Regions from separate parts of the Dactylosporangium sp. CS-047395 genome, predicted to be linked through region 3. Evidence: riboswitches for the same ligand, from Rfam matches in the RefSeq annotation. Region 3 holds a riboswitch; each other region holds the start of a gene.
What was found. Region 3 has a riboswitch for cyclic di-AMP ahead of ACQP00_RS05620 (NlpC/P60 family protein). Riboswitches for the same ligand answer to the same signal wherever they lie in the genome.
Positions count from the first base shown of each region.

Region 1: linked by a shared signal. The riboswitch ahead of ACQP00_RS51430 (coiled-coil domain-containing protein) and the one ahead of ACQP00_RS05620 (NlpC/P60 family protein) in region 3 are both predicted to bind cyclic di-AMP.
Region 2: linked by a shared signal. The riboswitch ahead of ACQP00_RS33060 (NlpC/P60 family protein) and the one ahead of ACQP00_RS05620 (NlpC/P60 family protein) in region 3 are both predicted to bind cyclic di-AMP.

Region 1 covers NZ_CP192015.1:11,021,336-11,026,124, reverse strand. Annotated here, with positions in the region: gene ACQP00_RS51455 (AAA family ATPase) at 9-545, shown strand; gene ACQP00_RS51450 (ribbon-helix-helix protein, CopG family) at 587-901, opposite strand; gene ACQP00_RS51445 (hypothetical protein) at 874-1,083, opposite strand; tRNA gene ACQP00_RS51440 (tRNA-Lys) at 1,420-1,491, opposite strand; gene ACQP00_RS51435 (glycoside hydrolase family 19 protein) at 1,610-2,707, opposite strand; cyclic di-AMP (ydaO/yuaA leader) riboswitch at 2,956-3,102, shown strand; gene ACQP00_RS51430 (coiled-coil domain-containing protein) at 3,166-4,134, shown strand; gene ACQP00_RS51425 (exopolyphosphatase) at 4,209-4,789, shown strand, end outside.
Region 2 covers NZ_CP192015.1:7,014,365-7,019,153, reverse strand. Annotated here, with positions in the region: gene ACQP00_RS33065 (GNAT family N-acetyltransferase) at 1-99, shown strand, start outside; gene ACQP00_RS33060 (NlpC/P60 family protein) at 121-1,119, opposite strand; cyclic di-AMP (ydaO/yuaA leader) riboswitch at 1,127-1,290, opposite strand; gene ACQP00_RS33055 (glycoside hydrolase family 18 protein) at 1,411-2,463, opposite strand; gene ACQP00_RS33050 (hypothetical protein) at 2,688-3,050, opposite strand; gene ACQP00_RS33045 (hypothetical protein) at 3,354-4,361, shown strand; gene ACQP00_RS33040 (MFS transporter) at 4,534-4,789, opposite strand, start outside.
Region 3 covers NZ_CP192015.1:1,216,019-1,220,807, forward strand. Annotated here, with positions in the region: gene ACQP00_RS05605 (sigma-70 family RNA polymerase sigma factor) at 1-742, shown strand, start outside; gene ACQP00_RS05610 (Rv0361 family membrane protein) at 805-1,215, opposite strand; gene ACQP00_RS05615 (methyltransferase domain-containing protein) at 1,270-2,052, opposite strand; gene ACQP00_RS05620 (NlpC/P60 family protein) at 2,115-3,041, opposite strand; cyclic di-AMP (ydaO/yuaA leader) riboswitch at 3,082-3,231, opposite strand; gene ACQP00_RS05625 (ABC transporter ATP-binding protein) at 3,543-4,277, shown strand; gene ACQP00_RS05630 (ABC transporter ATP-binding protein) at 4,274-4,789, shown strand, end outside.

The sequences.
Region 1 (4,789 bases), 1.5 Mb from region 3:
AGGGTGATGTGCGGCAACCAACCCTGTTCCTGACCGTCGGACTCCCATGCACCGGCAAGACCACCGCCGCCCGACGCATCGAGACCGAACAGCAGGCCCTCCGCCTCACCAAGGACGAGTGGGTGAAGGCGCTGTACGGCGCCGAGAACCCACCGTCGGCCCAGGACGTGATCGAGGGCCGGCTCATCCAGATCGCCCTGCGCACCCTGCAGCTCGGCACCAACGTGGTCCTGGACTACGGCCTGTGGAGCCGCGACGAACGCTCCGCCCTACGCCAGGCTGCAGCAGACCAGGGCGCGGCCGTGCGGATGCGCTACTTCGAGCTCCCGTTCGCCGAGCAACGCCGCCGCGTCGACCGGCGCCAGGCCGAGGCGCCCGACACGACCTGGCCCATGTCCGACGAGGAACTCACCTCGTGGGCGGCCCGCTTCGAAATCCCCACCCCGGGCGAACTCGACGGCAGCGAGCCGATCGACGCCCCACCGCCCGGATTCGCCACCTGGAACGACTGGCGCACCCACCGCTGGCCCCCGTCGATCGCCTGACAGCTATCGAGTCCGCCGCCCGCGCTATGCGTTGCCGCTCCTCAGGCGGCCGCCTCCGGGTGCCGCTCCAGCCACTCCGCGACCGCCAGCCGAATGATGCCCGAACGCCCGGCCCGGTCTCGCCCGGCCGCCTGGTCGAGCTTCGCGACCATGTCGCCGGGCATCTTGACCGTGACGACCTTCTCGACCGGTGCGCCCTTCGCGTCAACCTGAACGAAGGCGGTGGCGCTCCCGCGCTCTCCGGAGGCGATCAGGTCACCCAAGTCGTTGTTGGTGAACCAGTCGGCGATCTCGTCCGGGGTCATCGCCTTGAAGTCGGGCATTGCCATCATTGCGCTCCCATCCGCCTGCTCCATTGGCCGATCTCTTTGGGCTCGGCAAGCCGAGCCCGCAACACCACCCAGACGAACGAGTCATCCCGCCGGTGCAACAGCACCGCAACGAGGCCCGGCCCGGCGGGCGCCAGCACTGCCAGCATCAGTTCGGTCAGCCTGCTCTGCAACGAACGCTCGCCGGCGCACTCGAGCACCTCAGCCACGTCCGCAACGGTCAACCCATCCCGGAGCACCGCAGCGGGCCGCTCCCCAGGCTGCGGCATTCGCCACTGAATCTCCTTCACGGCTGGTTGTACTACCGGTAATACCTAGACTACCGCAACCGGGGCTAGCGCTGTCAGTAGGGTTGACCAGGCAATATGTGCCAGCAACATGGAGCGAGCAAGTGGATGCAGGCCAGCCGTCGAAGGTCCCGCATGCAAGTCGGCGAGACCCACAGCGCTTCCCCCGCCCAGCCCCGCGCGGCCTGACGCTGACGGCGCAGACCGGGAGGGGGTTCGGGTGGAGGCGAAGCCTCCCCCGGCATTCCGGAAACACAGTGGGCCGCCAGGGACTCGAACCCTGAACCTACGGATTAAAAGTCCGCAGCTCTGCCATTGAGCTAGCAGCCCGCGCCCAACAGGGTACCCTGTCCCGCCACGCCGACTCGCGCGTGTTTCCCCGAGACATGCGGCGGCGGCCCCCACACCCCAGGGAGGCCGCCGCCTGGAAAGCTGAACGAAAGGCAGATCAGCAGGACAAGGAGCCCGAACCCACGCCGGTGCCCAGGATGCCCACGAAGCGCTGGTAAGCGGCCACGCGGCTCTGGACCTGGGCCGGGTTGCGGCCGCCGCACTCCAGGCTGCCGTTGATGCTGCGGATGGTCTCGCCGAAGCCGGCGCCGTTGACCATGGCGTTGTGCGGGGTCATGGTGCCGGGGCCGCTCTGGGTGTTCCAGTACCAGAGGGCGGTCTTCCAGGCCACGGCGGAATCGGTCTGGACGAGGTTCGGGTTGTGCAGCAGGTCGATGCCCAGCGCGTCACCCGCGGCCTTGTAGTTGAAGTTCCACGACAGCTGGATGGGCCCGCGGCCGTAGTACGACGCCTGGCCGGCCGGGCAGCCGTAGGACTGGCTCGTGTCGCAGTAGTGGGGGTAGTTGGCGGTGTTCTGCTCCACGACGTAGACCAGGCCGCCGGTCTCGTGGTTGACGTTGGCCAGGAACGCCGCGGCCTCCTGCTTGCGCTGGTCGTCCGAGCCGGTCCTGGCGAAGCCGGGGTATGCCGAGAGCGCCGCCACCAGGCCCGAGTACGTGTAGAACGAGTTCCGGCCCGGGAACATCTGGTTGAACTGCGCCTCGCTCACCACGAAGGAGCCGGTGGACGGAGGGGGAGGCGTCGTAGACCCACTGCCTGAGCAGGTGTACGGGTCCCAGTACCAGGTGGAGATGACGGGGCTGTAGCCCGGGTTCTCGTGCTCGGCGATGTAGAACTTGCCGTCCGTGAACTTGACGATGTCGCCGGTCACGTAGTTGCGGCCCTGGACCCAGGCCGGGAAGCTGCAGCCGCCCGCGGCGCCCGTCTGGGTCGGGGGCTGGGGCGAGGAGCCGCCGCACGAGCCCTGGTCCTGCCATACGCCGGTGTTGCCGGGCGGGGCCTCGTTCTGGGTCCACCACTTGGCGAGGTAGTTGTGGCCATTGCGGGAGACCGTGGCGCCCCCGGTGTACACCGCTGTGGCGGACCATGCGGGTGAGCAGGAGGCGGCCGACGCGGGCAGCATGTTGAAGACCGCGACCACCCCGCCCACCAGGGTCACCGCGGCGAGCATGGCCAGCACCCGCACTCTCGACACCGTCGATCAACTCCTTCGCACGTCGTCTGACCGGCCCATGGGACCAGCCCGCGACGCGGAGGAGAGGGAACGTCATCGTTTTATGAAGAATATTTACGGTTGCCTTGAGACACGTCCGGACGGAGTGATCTGCGCCACTGTCCGCAAGGTCGAGAGGATCTCCGGACAAACGGTGCGGTGCGCGAAAGAGGCACCCTGGGTACAGTGACCCACGGTCACGTCCATGCGGGCACCGCCCCCGGTGCCGGGCGTGGCTGCCGCCCAATCGCCACCCGTGGCGAGCCGGGGACCCACCGTAACGTTGGGGTGAATCCAACCCTCTCCCGGGAGGGTGGTAGGGGTCGTTCCGTCCCGAACCCGTCAGCTAACTCGGTCGGCGGCCGACGGAAGGAACAACGAACCAGATGTCATCGCGACATCCCTACCGGCGTGTAATCGTAGCGCTACTGGCGGCATTCGTGCTCGGGGGGCTCGCCGCCACGCCCGCCGCGGCCGAGCCGGGCGGGGACACCGGCGACGAGGGTTCCGCCGCGAACCCGACCCTCGGGTCAGTGCTCGAGGACAGCACCCGCGCCTGGTCCGAGGCCAAGGAGAAGTTCGACGCCTCGGTCAAGCGCCAGGGCGAGCTCACCGCGCAGCTGCAGAAGACCGAGGCCCAGCTGGCCACGGTCCAGGAGCAGGTGGCCGCGATCGCCGTCGCGGCGTACCGCACCGGGCCCCTCACCACGTTCGCCGCGCTGATGGACTCGGGCAGCCCGGACAGCTTCGCCGAGCGGGCCGGGTCGATCAACCAGATCGCCCACCACAACGACAACCTGCTGCACGAGCTCAAGCAGCTCAAGGAGAGCCAGGCCGCGCAGAAGAAGGCGCTCGAGGACGAGGTCGCCGCGCAGCAGCAGCAGGTCCAGACCATGGAACAGAAGAAGAAGGACGCGGAGAACGCCCTGAAGCTGGCCGGCGGGCCGAGCAAGGGCTTCGTCTCCGCGAACCTGCCCACCGCCGAGGCCGTCCCGCGCACGGCCAGCGGGGGGCTGCCGAAGGAGTCGTGCAACGTCAACGACCCCACGACCACCGGCTGCATCACCCCGCGCATGCTCCACGCCATGCAGCAGGCGCAGAAGGACGGCTTCAAGCGGTTCGTCTCCTGCTTCCGGCCGAGCGGGCCGTACGAGCATCCCAAGGGACGCGCGTGTGACTTCTCGGTGCAGACGAAGTCCGGATTCGGCGGGGTCGCCTCCGGTGGTGACTTCGTCTACGGCAGCACGCTGGCCGCGTACTTCGTCAAGAACGCCCAGCAACTCGGCGTGATGTACGTGATCTGGTTCAAGGAGATCTGGACACCCGCGGTCGGCTGGCACCATTACAGCGGCGTCGCCGGTGATCCCTCCAGTGATCACACGAACCACGTGCACCTCTCGATTCTCTAAAAAGCCTCACAAATGCGAGTGGCCGGCCGATGGGGGAACCGTCGACCGGCCGTTTCGCGCATAGGGGTAGTGCAGTGAAGTACCGTCTCGTGACCCGCAGCGACTTCGACGGACTGGTCTGCGCGGTGCTGCTGCGCCATCTCGACCTCATCGGCGACATCACGTTCGTGCACCCCAAGGACGTGCAGGACGGCCAGGTCGAGGTCGGGCCGACGGACATTCTCACCAACCTGCCGTACGCGCCGGGTGCCCATCTGGTCTTCGACCACCATCACTCGGAGACGCTGCGGGCCGCCCGGAACAACCAGGGCCAGGCGACCAATCACGTCATCGACGCGGATGCCCCGTCGGCGGCCCGGGTGATCTACGACCACTTCGGCGGGGCCGAGCGATTCCCGCACGTCTCCGACGAGTTGATGGAGGCGGTGGACCGGGCGGACTCGGCGCAGTACGACATCACCGAGATCCTGCAGCCGACCGGCTGGACGCTGCTGAACTTCCTCATGGACAGCCGCACCGGGCTGGGCCGTTTCCGGCAGTTCCGGATCTCCAACTACCAGCTCATGATGCAGCTCATCGACGCCTGCATCGACCACCAGGACGTCGAGGAGATCCTCGCCCTGCCCGACGTGGCCGAGCGCGCCGAGCTGTTCCG
Region 2 (4,789 bases), 5.5 Mb from region 3:
GGGTTCGTCCGGGAGGGGCGGCTGCGCTCGCACATCCGGTTCAAGGACGGGCGCCGCGACACGCTGGTCTTCAGCCTGCTCCCGGGCGAACTCCGCTGACGCTCTCTTTTGGCTGGCGGTTTAGATCCGCCCGTAGCCGTACAGGGAGTCGATGTCGATCGGCGCCACCTTCACCACGGTCCGGCTGTTCGGCGCGTGGATGATCTGGTTGTTGCCGATGTAGATCCCGACGTGCCCCAGCCCGTTGTAGAAGACCAGGTCACCGGGGGCGAGCTGACTGCGCGTGATGTGCTTGACCTTGCCCCACTGCTGTGCGGCGTTGTGCGGCAGCGTCACGCCCGCCGCCTTCCAGGCCATCATGGTCAGCCCCGAGCAGTCGAACGTGTTCGGGCCGGCGGCGCCGAAGACGTACTTCTTGCCCAGCTGCGCCCACGCGTAGTTCACGGCCTTGCCGGCGGCACCGGAGACGGCCGGCGGCGGTCCCGGGTTCGACGTCGTGGTGGTCTTCGTCGTCTTGGCCTTGCCGGCCGCCGCGGCCTTCGCGGCCGCCTCGTCGGCCTTCTTCTGCATGTCGTCGAGCTTGGCGATGTTGCCCTCGATCTGCTTGCGCCGCGCCTCGATGTCGGTCTTCTGCCGGCTCTGCGCCGCGAGCTGCTCGTTGAGCCGCTGCTTCTCGGTGTCGAAGCCGTTCTTGGCCGCGGTGAAGGTGGCGATGTCCGCCTGCTGGTTGCGCGAGATCTGCTCCAGCGTCCCGACCCGGTCGAAGAACCCGTCGGTGGACTGGGCGCCCAGCATGAGCGACCACGTGCCCAGGCTGCCGCCGCTCTTGTACGCGTTGACCGCGACCTGGTCGGCGCCCTTGCGGGCCGCGTCCATGCTCGCCTGCAGCGGCTGCAGGTCCTGCTCCAGCTTGGTGATCGAGGCCTGGGTCGCCTCCAGATCACCATTGATCTTGTTGTAGTCCTCGACGATGAGCTCGAGGTCCCGGTTGCCCTTGTCGATCTGGGCCTGGATCTCCTCGTGCGTCGGGTCGGCGTGTGCGGCACACGCCGGAGCGACCACGGCCGCGACCGTCAGCCCGATGAGCCACGCTCGCAGCGCCGTACGTCCGATGAACACGACAGCGTCCTTCTTCCGGACCGCCTACCGGGTTAGCTGACGGGTTCGGGCGGAAAGAAGGTGCGCCCTACCGCTCGCGCGGATTCACCCCACGGGCGGCCGGCAAGGCCCGCCCAACTGGTTCCCCGGCTCCCGCGCCAAGCCTGTGACCAGGCCCGGCGTTCGACTCGGCGGCGCCCGCCCGGGCCGCCCGATTGAGCGACGAGGACCGGTCGAGCTGCACCAAACGTAACGAGAACATCTCGGCAGCGGAATGCCGTGGCCTCGATCTAAGCAACACTTAACGCAGACTCAAAGATCCCCGCCGAACGGCCGCACCATGGCCGCGAGCAGGCTGTGCTCGTCATCATCGGCGGCCAGCTGCCACGTGAACGCCCCCGCGAGCCCCTCCCGCGCCGCGAACGCCGCCCGCTCCTCGATCGACACGGCGTCCTCATAACTCACGAACGCCCGCCGACCCCGGTGGTAAAGCCACGGCGACCGCGCGACGGGATGCCGGTGCCGCTCCCAGGCCGGATCGGTCAGGAAGGAGCGCTTGATCTCGCGCCATTCAGGAGCCTCCATGGTACCGACCTGAGGCCGCCCCAGCCCCGCCTCCTCGCCGGCCTCGTCGACCAGGAATCCCCGCCCGTAGAACGGCACCCCGAGCACCAGCCGCTCCCGCGCGACCCCGGCCCGCACGTAATAGTCGACCGCCGAGGCGACATCGTTCCCGTCCCCGAGCCCTTCGAGCGGGGCGTTGAGCGGGGCGTTGAGCGTCGCGACGGGCGAGAACCCGGTCCCGAAGTCGTACGTCATGAGATTCACGAAATCGAGCACTCGCGCCAGCTCCGCGATCTCGAAGCTCTCGGCCGGGTCGTAGGGCCCGGCGGCCTGCAGCCGCCCGGCGGGCAGTGCGGCGGTGAGGATGTACTCGTCGCCGAGCCGCTCTCGAAGATCCTTGGCGAGCAGCGTGGCGTTGCGCCGGTCCTCGGGCCGGTGCGTGACCTCGGCCGGCCCGCCGGACACGGGAAACTCCCAATCCAGGTCGATCCCGTCAAACCCGTCGGCCAGCGCGAGTGCCTCTTCGACGAACACGGCTCGCGACCGCCGCGTCAGCGCCGCGTCGGAGAACCCGCCGGCCCCCCAGCCGCCGATCGACAGGACCGTCCGCAGGTTGGGATGACCCCGCTTGAGCGCGGCCAGGTCCTCGAGGTGCGCGGGAGCGTCTTCGGGCAGCGTGAGATGCCCCTGCTCGATGGTGGCGAACGCGTAGAACAGATGCGTCAGCTTCCCGGCCGGGATGTTCGCGATCGGATAGGCGCCGGCGCTAGAGGCCGGGAAATAGGCTCCCAGAACGACCATGCTGCTTGTTGTACCCGATTGCTGGCCGGACCCTTCTCATCAGGTCGGCGACCCAGGTCTCATCAGGCCGGCCACGCGGTCTTTCATCAGGTCGGCCACCCGGTCTTCATCACGGCGGCGACCCAGGTTTCGTCAGGTCGGCTACCCGGTCTTCATCGGGTCGGCGACCCAGGTTTCAGGAGGTCGGCGGCCCGAGTTTCATCAGGTCGGCCTCTCGGGTTTGATCAGGTCGGCCACCCGGGCTGCCCCGGCGGCGGCCCGGAGACCGGCCGAGCCGGATACGGAGGCGGCGCGGATTGCATCACGGGATACCCGGCAGGCAACGCCGCAGCCGGCACCACCGGGTCGCGCCGCCCCCCGATGGCCACCGCCGCGGCGGCGATCTCCAGCCCGATCCCCGCGAGAATGTACTGCGACGGCATGTGCGTCCCCCCGCTGTTCGCCTCCCCATCGCACTGCTCACGCCCATACTGCGGCGCCGGCGTACAGGCCCACTTCACCTCGGTCTCGGCATCCCCGACGACCATCGACCCGAACAGCCCCAGCACAATGCACGCCAGCCCGCCGACGATGAACAACACCTGCATGACCCGAGCCCCTGTAGTCATCCCGTGACCCTAAGGGACGACCGTCGATCCCGCTGCCCCACTCCTGTTCGCCTGATGCCGCCCGACCCGACCGCGCTGGCCACTTTTGTTCGTCTGCTGCCGCCCGGTCCGCCGCCGCTGCCGCACTCCTGTTCGTCTGCTGCCGCCCGGTCCGACGCCGCTGGCCCACTCCTGTTCGTCTGCTGCCGCCCGGTCCGCCGCCGCTGCCGCACTCCTGTTCGTCTGCTGCCGCCCGACCCCCGCGAACGCCACGAGCAACCTCCGGGCGCTACGGTGCGGGCCATGGCGCTCACCACCCCGGAGCCACCGCTGGACGTAGCCGCGACGTTCCCCGAACTGGCCACCGCGTCCCGCCGAGCAACCCGGCTGCACCCCCGCCGCGGCGAGGTGGGCCCCCACGACAGCTCCCTGGGCGGCCCGCTGCTCTGGCCGAGCGACGACCCCTGGCCCCTGTGCGACTCCCCGGACCACACCGACTGGGACCTGATCGTCGGCGTCCCCGAAAACGCGACGGTCCGAGCTATCCCATTGGTGCCCGTCCTTCAGCTGTACGCCCGAGACGTACCCCACCTCCCGTTCCCCGACGGCACCGACCTCTGCCAGGTGCTGTGGTGCCCGGCGTACCACCAGCCGGCCATGGACCCGATCGCCGTGGTCCGCTGGCGAAACTCGTCCTCCGTATCGCCCGACGCGGCCACGCCACCGCCGCCCGCCTCCAAGTCGACCAACGGTGCGGACTCAGGCAGCGGCGCGTTCCAGCCGACCGCGGCGACCGGAGCCGGCCTGCTCACCGACCCGCCGCAGCCCGGCGTGGACCTCGGGACCGGCGAGTTCCGTCCGGAGCCGTGCCGGCTTCATCCCGAGGTCGTCGACGAGTACCCCGACGGTTTCGCCCTCGACGACGAGCTTCGAGAGCGCGTCGAAACCTGGGCCCGGGCCAACGGGTGGAGCTACTTCGCCCACCTGTCGACAGCACCCGGTACCAAAGCAGGCGGTTGGCCGGACTGGATCCAGAACCCGGACCCGCCGGACTGCACTGCATGCGGCCGTTCGATGGATCACCTCCTGACGATCGCGAGCGTGGAATGCGACGGCGAATCGTGGCGGCGCTGGGTGCCCATGGAGGAGCTGTCAGCCCGGCAGCTGCAGCCCGACGGACAACCACCGGCCGAGGCATTCGCAGCCGAGGCCGACGCCGGTCTCATGATCGGGGATGCTGGCGACTACTACATCTTCGTGTGTACGCACTGCCCGCACCGCCCCACCGCGACGCTCAGCCAGTGCTCGTGACCGGAACCGTCCGATCAGCTGCACCACATCCTGCCACCCGGGTACGACATTTTTCCGAGCCGACTGTCCCGCCCTCCCCGCACGAAACCACCGAAGCGGAAACGACCACGAGGTGATGCATCCGAGCTGCAGCCGGCCTTCGGTCCCCGCACTCTCTCGTAGCCGAGGCCAGCTAACCGTGCGCGATCCGCGTCAGCGACCGCCACAACAGCACGACGAACACCGCCGACCCACCGAACGCGAACCAGAACGGCGCCGTCACCCCGATCTGCGTGGCCAGTACGCCGCCGATCAGCGAGCCCACCACCAGCCCCCCGAACGTGCTGATGGTGTTGACGCTGCCCACCCGCCCCTGCAAGTGCGTCGGCACCGCGCGTTGCCGCACCGTCAGCGACGTCGTACCCCAGATGAAGGCATGCGCCCCGAAG
Region 3 (4,789 bases):
GCTGCACCGGCTGGTGGCCGACGGCGAGCGGGCCAAGGACCGGTTCATCCGGGCCAACCTGCGGCTGGTCGTGTCGATCGCGCGGCGCTACGTGCGGTCCGGCATGCCGATGCTCGACCTCATCCAGGAGGGCAACACCGGCCTCGTGCGGGCGGTCGAGAAGTTCGACTACGTGCGTGGCTACAAGTTCTCGACGTACGCGACGTGGTGGATCCGCCAGGCCATCAGCCGGGCGATCGCGCAGCAGGAGCGCACGGTCCGGCTCCCGGTGCACCTCGTCGAGGACGTCAACCGCATGCGCAACGTCGCGCGGCAGCTCACCCGTGAGCTGGGCAACGAGCCGGAGCCGGAGCAGCTGGCCACGGCGCTCGGGGTGCCCGTCGAGCGGGTCCACGAGCTCATGCGCTGGTCGCAGGACACCGTGTCGCTCGACACCCCCGTGGGTGACGACGGCGACACCAACCTCGGCGACCTGGTCGCGGACTCCGACGCCCCGTCGCCGGAGGACGTGGTCCTGGCCGCGCTGGAGCGTCAGCGCATCGAGGGCCTGCTCAACCACCTCGACGACCGTTCGGCCGGCATCATGCGGGCCCGCTACGGCCTCGAGGACGGCCGCGAGCACTCGCTGACCGAGGTGGCGACCCGGTTCTCGCTGTCCCGCGAGCGCATCCGCCAGCTCGAGATCCAGGCGCTCGGCCGGCTGCGCGAGCTGGCCCGCGCGGAGGGCCTCCAGGCCGCATAACCCGAAACCCCCACAACGACAAAAAGCCCCGGGTCGATGCCGACCCGGGGCTTTCGCGTGTCCTAGTACGGGTCGCCGCACACCTTCCACGCGCCGCCTTCCTTCAACATCTCGAAGGAGTGGCTGGTCTTGCCGCTCTTGAAGGTGACGTCGGCCGAGATCGATGCGGTCTCGGTACCGTTCTCGTTGCTGTACGACCCGCCCCAGCCGAAGTCGTGCGCGCTCGGCGGGTTCTTCGCGACGAAGGTCTCGAACGTCTCCGGGCCGTAGTTCGCCTGCGTGTCGGTGCACAGCATGTCGTAGGCGGCCTGGATCTTCCCGCCCTCCAACGCGGTCAGGAAGTCACTCGCCGCGGCCTTCGGTGCCTTGGTGGACTTGTCGACAATGAAGAACAGCCCGGCCGCGCCGCCGCCGCAACACAGGACGAAGGCGCCGATCGCGCTGAAAATGATGATCTTCCAGGTTTTGCTCACACGCGCCAGCCTAGGAATCGCGATCAAGCCGCGATGTAAGCGACCCGACGCGGATCATGCCCGATGTGCGACCACGAACAGGCGCGGGAAGGGCAGGAGCGTGCCGAACGGCTCGTGGGGGTACAACTGCCGCAGTTCGTTCTTGACGTCGGCGGTGAACTCCTCGAGGTCGCTCCCGGACAGCGCGTCGAGGTAGGGCCGCAGGCCGGTGCCCTTGAACCACTCGAAGACCGGATCGTCGCCCGGCAGCACGTGGTAGTAGGTCGTCTGCCACGCGTCGACGGTGAGACCGGCCGCGGACAGTAACCGTACGTATTCGGCCGCGTCGAGCACGGGGCTGGCCGAGCGCGGCCCGGTGGCGCCCAGCGCACCGGACAGCAGCGGCGCCCACCGCTCCCGCCCGGCCACGCCGGCCAGGCCCGGGTCGAAGGTCGCGACCGGCACCTGGAAGGCGAGCGTCCCGCCGTCGTCCAGGGCGGCCGCCCAGAGCGGCAGGAGCGTCTCGTGGTCGTCGACCCACTGCAGGGAGGCGTTGGCCACGATGACGTCCAGGGAGCCGCGCTGGGGCCGCCACTGGGCCGCGTCGGCGAGCTGGAAGGTCACCTGGCCGGTCCGGTGCTCGTCGGCCGCCGCGATCATCGACGGCGAGGAGTCCAGGCCCAGGATCGCCGCGTCGGGCCAGCGCTCGGCGAGCGTGGCGGTCATCGTCCCGGGCCCGCATCCGAGGTCGACGACGGCGACCGCGGACGTGGTGGGGATGCGGGCGACGAGCTCGCGGAACGGCCGGGCGCGCTCCTCGGCGAAGCGCTCGTACTGCTGCGGGTCCCAGGAGGCCATGCCCCCAATGATGAAGGCCCGCGGATCGCACTCGATCCGCGGGCCCTCGGGGAAAACCTCGGTCAGCCCTTGACGCGGCCGTACCCGTAGAGGCTGTCGACCGTGATCGGCGCGTATCGCACCACGTCGCCGGTGTGGGGCGCGTGGATGATCGTGTTGTTGCCGACGTAGATGCCGACGTGCCCGAGTCCGTTGTAGAAGACGAGATCGCCCGGCTGGAGCTGCGACTTGTCCTTGAACTGCTGGACTTTGCCGCTGTACCACTGGTCCTTGGCGTTGTGCGGCAGGCTCACGCCGGCGTACGCCCACGCCGCCATGGTCAGGCCGGAGCAGTCGAAGGCGTCGGGCCCGGCGGCGGAGAACTTGTAGGGCTTGTTGAGCTTGCTCTTGGCGTATTCCACCGCGGCGCCGGCCTTGCCGGAGACCGACGGCAGCGGGCCTGGGTTGTAGTTCGCCCCGGTGACCTTGGTGCTGCCGGCGTTCTTGGCCTTCTTCTGCAGGTCGGTGAGCTTCTTGACGTCGCCCTCGATCTGCTTGCGCTTGTTCTCGAAGTCGGCCTTCTGCGTGTTCTGGGCCGCGATCGTCTTGTCGAGCTCAGTCTTGGCCGACTTGTACTGCTCGATGGCCTTCTGCTGCTGGCGCGTGATCTGCTGCAGCATCGACATCTGGTCGACCAGCGAGCCCGACGACGTCGCATTCAGCATGGCGTTGAGATTGCGCATCTTGCCGTTGGTCTTGAACGACTCGATCGCGATGGCCTGGACGCCCGCGCTGGAGTCGGCCACGTGCTTCTCGAGGTCCGCGGCCTTGGCCTGCGCATCGGCCATGTCGATGTTGAGCTTGTTGTAGTTCTCGATCGTGGCCTCGAGGTCTTTGTTCTGCTTGTCGAGCTGGGCCTCGATCTCGGTCAGCGACGGGTCGGCGTGTGCGACCGAGGCGGGTGCGAGCACCGCGAGCGAGATGAACCCGATCGCCAGAGTCCGCAGCACCGACCGGCGGGCACGATGTCCAGTGGACAAGGGAAGACCCTTCTGCACCTACCGCCTACCGGGTTAGCTGACGGGTTCGGGCGGGAAGAGACAGCGCCCTACCGCGGCGTCGCGGATTCACCCCACGAAGTGGGTCCCCGGTTCGATGTGCGCGCCCGGAGGGGTGGGCTCGCACGGCGTCGATTCGGCGGCGCTTGCCCGGCGCCATCCGGGGTGGACGGCGGACTGCCGAGCAGGCCAGCGCCTAACTTAACGTGATCACCGGCCGGGCGGAAGGCGCGCGCCCCGCTCGATATCTAATGTTCCGAATGTCCGGATTACTGCCGGTTGGAGCCTCGTGCCAGACCGTGACTTTGGTGCCGGACGGTTACGAATTCGGGACTTGATTTTGTACAGAGGCACGGTTAAATACACGTAACTTCATACACCGACGGTGCAAATAGTTCCGGGGGTCCGCACGTGCTACGGGTCCAGAACCTCGAAGTGGTCTACGACGATGTGATGCTGGTCTTACGGGGCGTCAGCCTCGCCGTCCCGGAAGGTCGGATCGTCGCCCTCCTCGGGGCGAACGGTGCCGGGAAGACCACCCTGCTGCGGGCGCTGTCCGGGCTGCTCGGCGTGCACGACGGCGCCGTCACCCGCGGATCGGTGACCCTCGGCGACCGCCCGATCCACCGGCTGCGGCCCGCCGCCGTGGTGCGCCGGGGGATCAGCCAGGTCATGGAGGGCCGGCGCACGTTCGCCGAACTGACGGTCGAGGAGAACCTGCGCCTCGGCGCCCACACCCGCCGGCGCGGGGTGGCCGAGGCCATGGAGCGCATGTACACGCTGTTCCCCGTCCTCAAGGAGCGGCGCGGCTCGATCGCGGGGTACCTGTCGGGGGGCGAGCAGCAGATGCTCGCGATGGGCCGGGCGCTCATGTCCGACCCGTCCTACCTGCTGCTCGACGAGCCGAGCCTGGGCCTGGCCCCGCGCATGGTCGAGCAGGTGCGCGACCTGATCGTCGAGATCAACAAGGCCGGGACGGCGGTCCTGCTGGTCGAGCAGAACGCGACCATGGCGCTGTCGGTGGCCGAGCACGGCTACGTGCTGGAGAACGGCAAGGTCGTGCTGGACAAGCCGGCCGCCGAGCTGCTCGCCGACGACGACATCCGCGAGTTCTACCTCGGCTCGCACGCCGCACACTCCTTCCGCGACGTGAAGCACTACAAGCGCCGGAAGCGGTGGTTGTCGTGAGCGATGTCCTGCGCTTCTCCGACGTGAAGCTGAGCTTCGCCGGGGTCAAGGCGATCGACGGGGTCGACTTCACGGTCGGGGCCGACGAGCTGTTCGCGGTGATCGGCCCCAACGGCGCCGGCAAGACGTCCATCTTCAACGTCATTTCCGGGGTGTACCGCCCGCAACAGGGCCGCGTCCTGCTCGACGACGTCGACATCACCGGACTGCGGCCGGACAAGGTGGCCCGGCTGGGGGTGGCGCGGACGTTCCAGAACGTCGAGCTGTTCCGCCAGCTCACCGTCATCGAAAACCTGATGCTCGGCCGGCACCACCACATGCGCTACGGCACGCTCGCCGCCATCGCCTGGCTCGGCCGGGCCCGGCGCGAGGAGCTGCAGAACCGGGCCCGGGTCGAGGAGATCGTCGACTTCCTCGAACTGGCCCAGTGGCGCCGGATGCCGGTCGGCCTGCTGCCCTACGGCGTGCAGAAGCGGGTCGAGCTCGGCCGCGCCCTGGCCATGGAGCCGCGG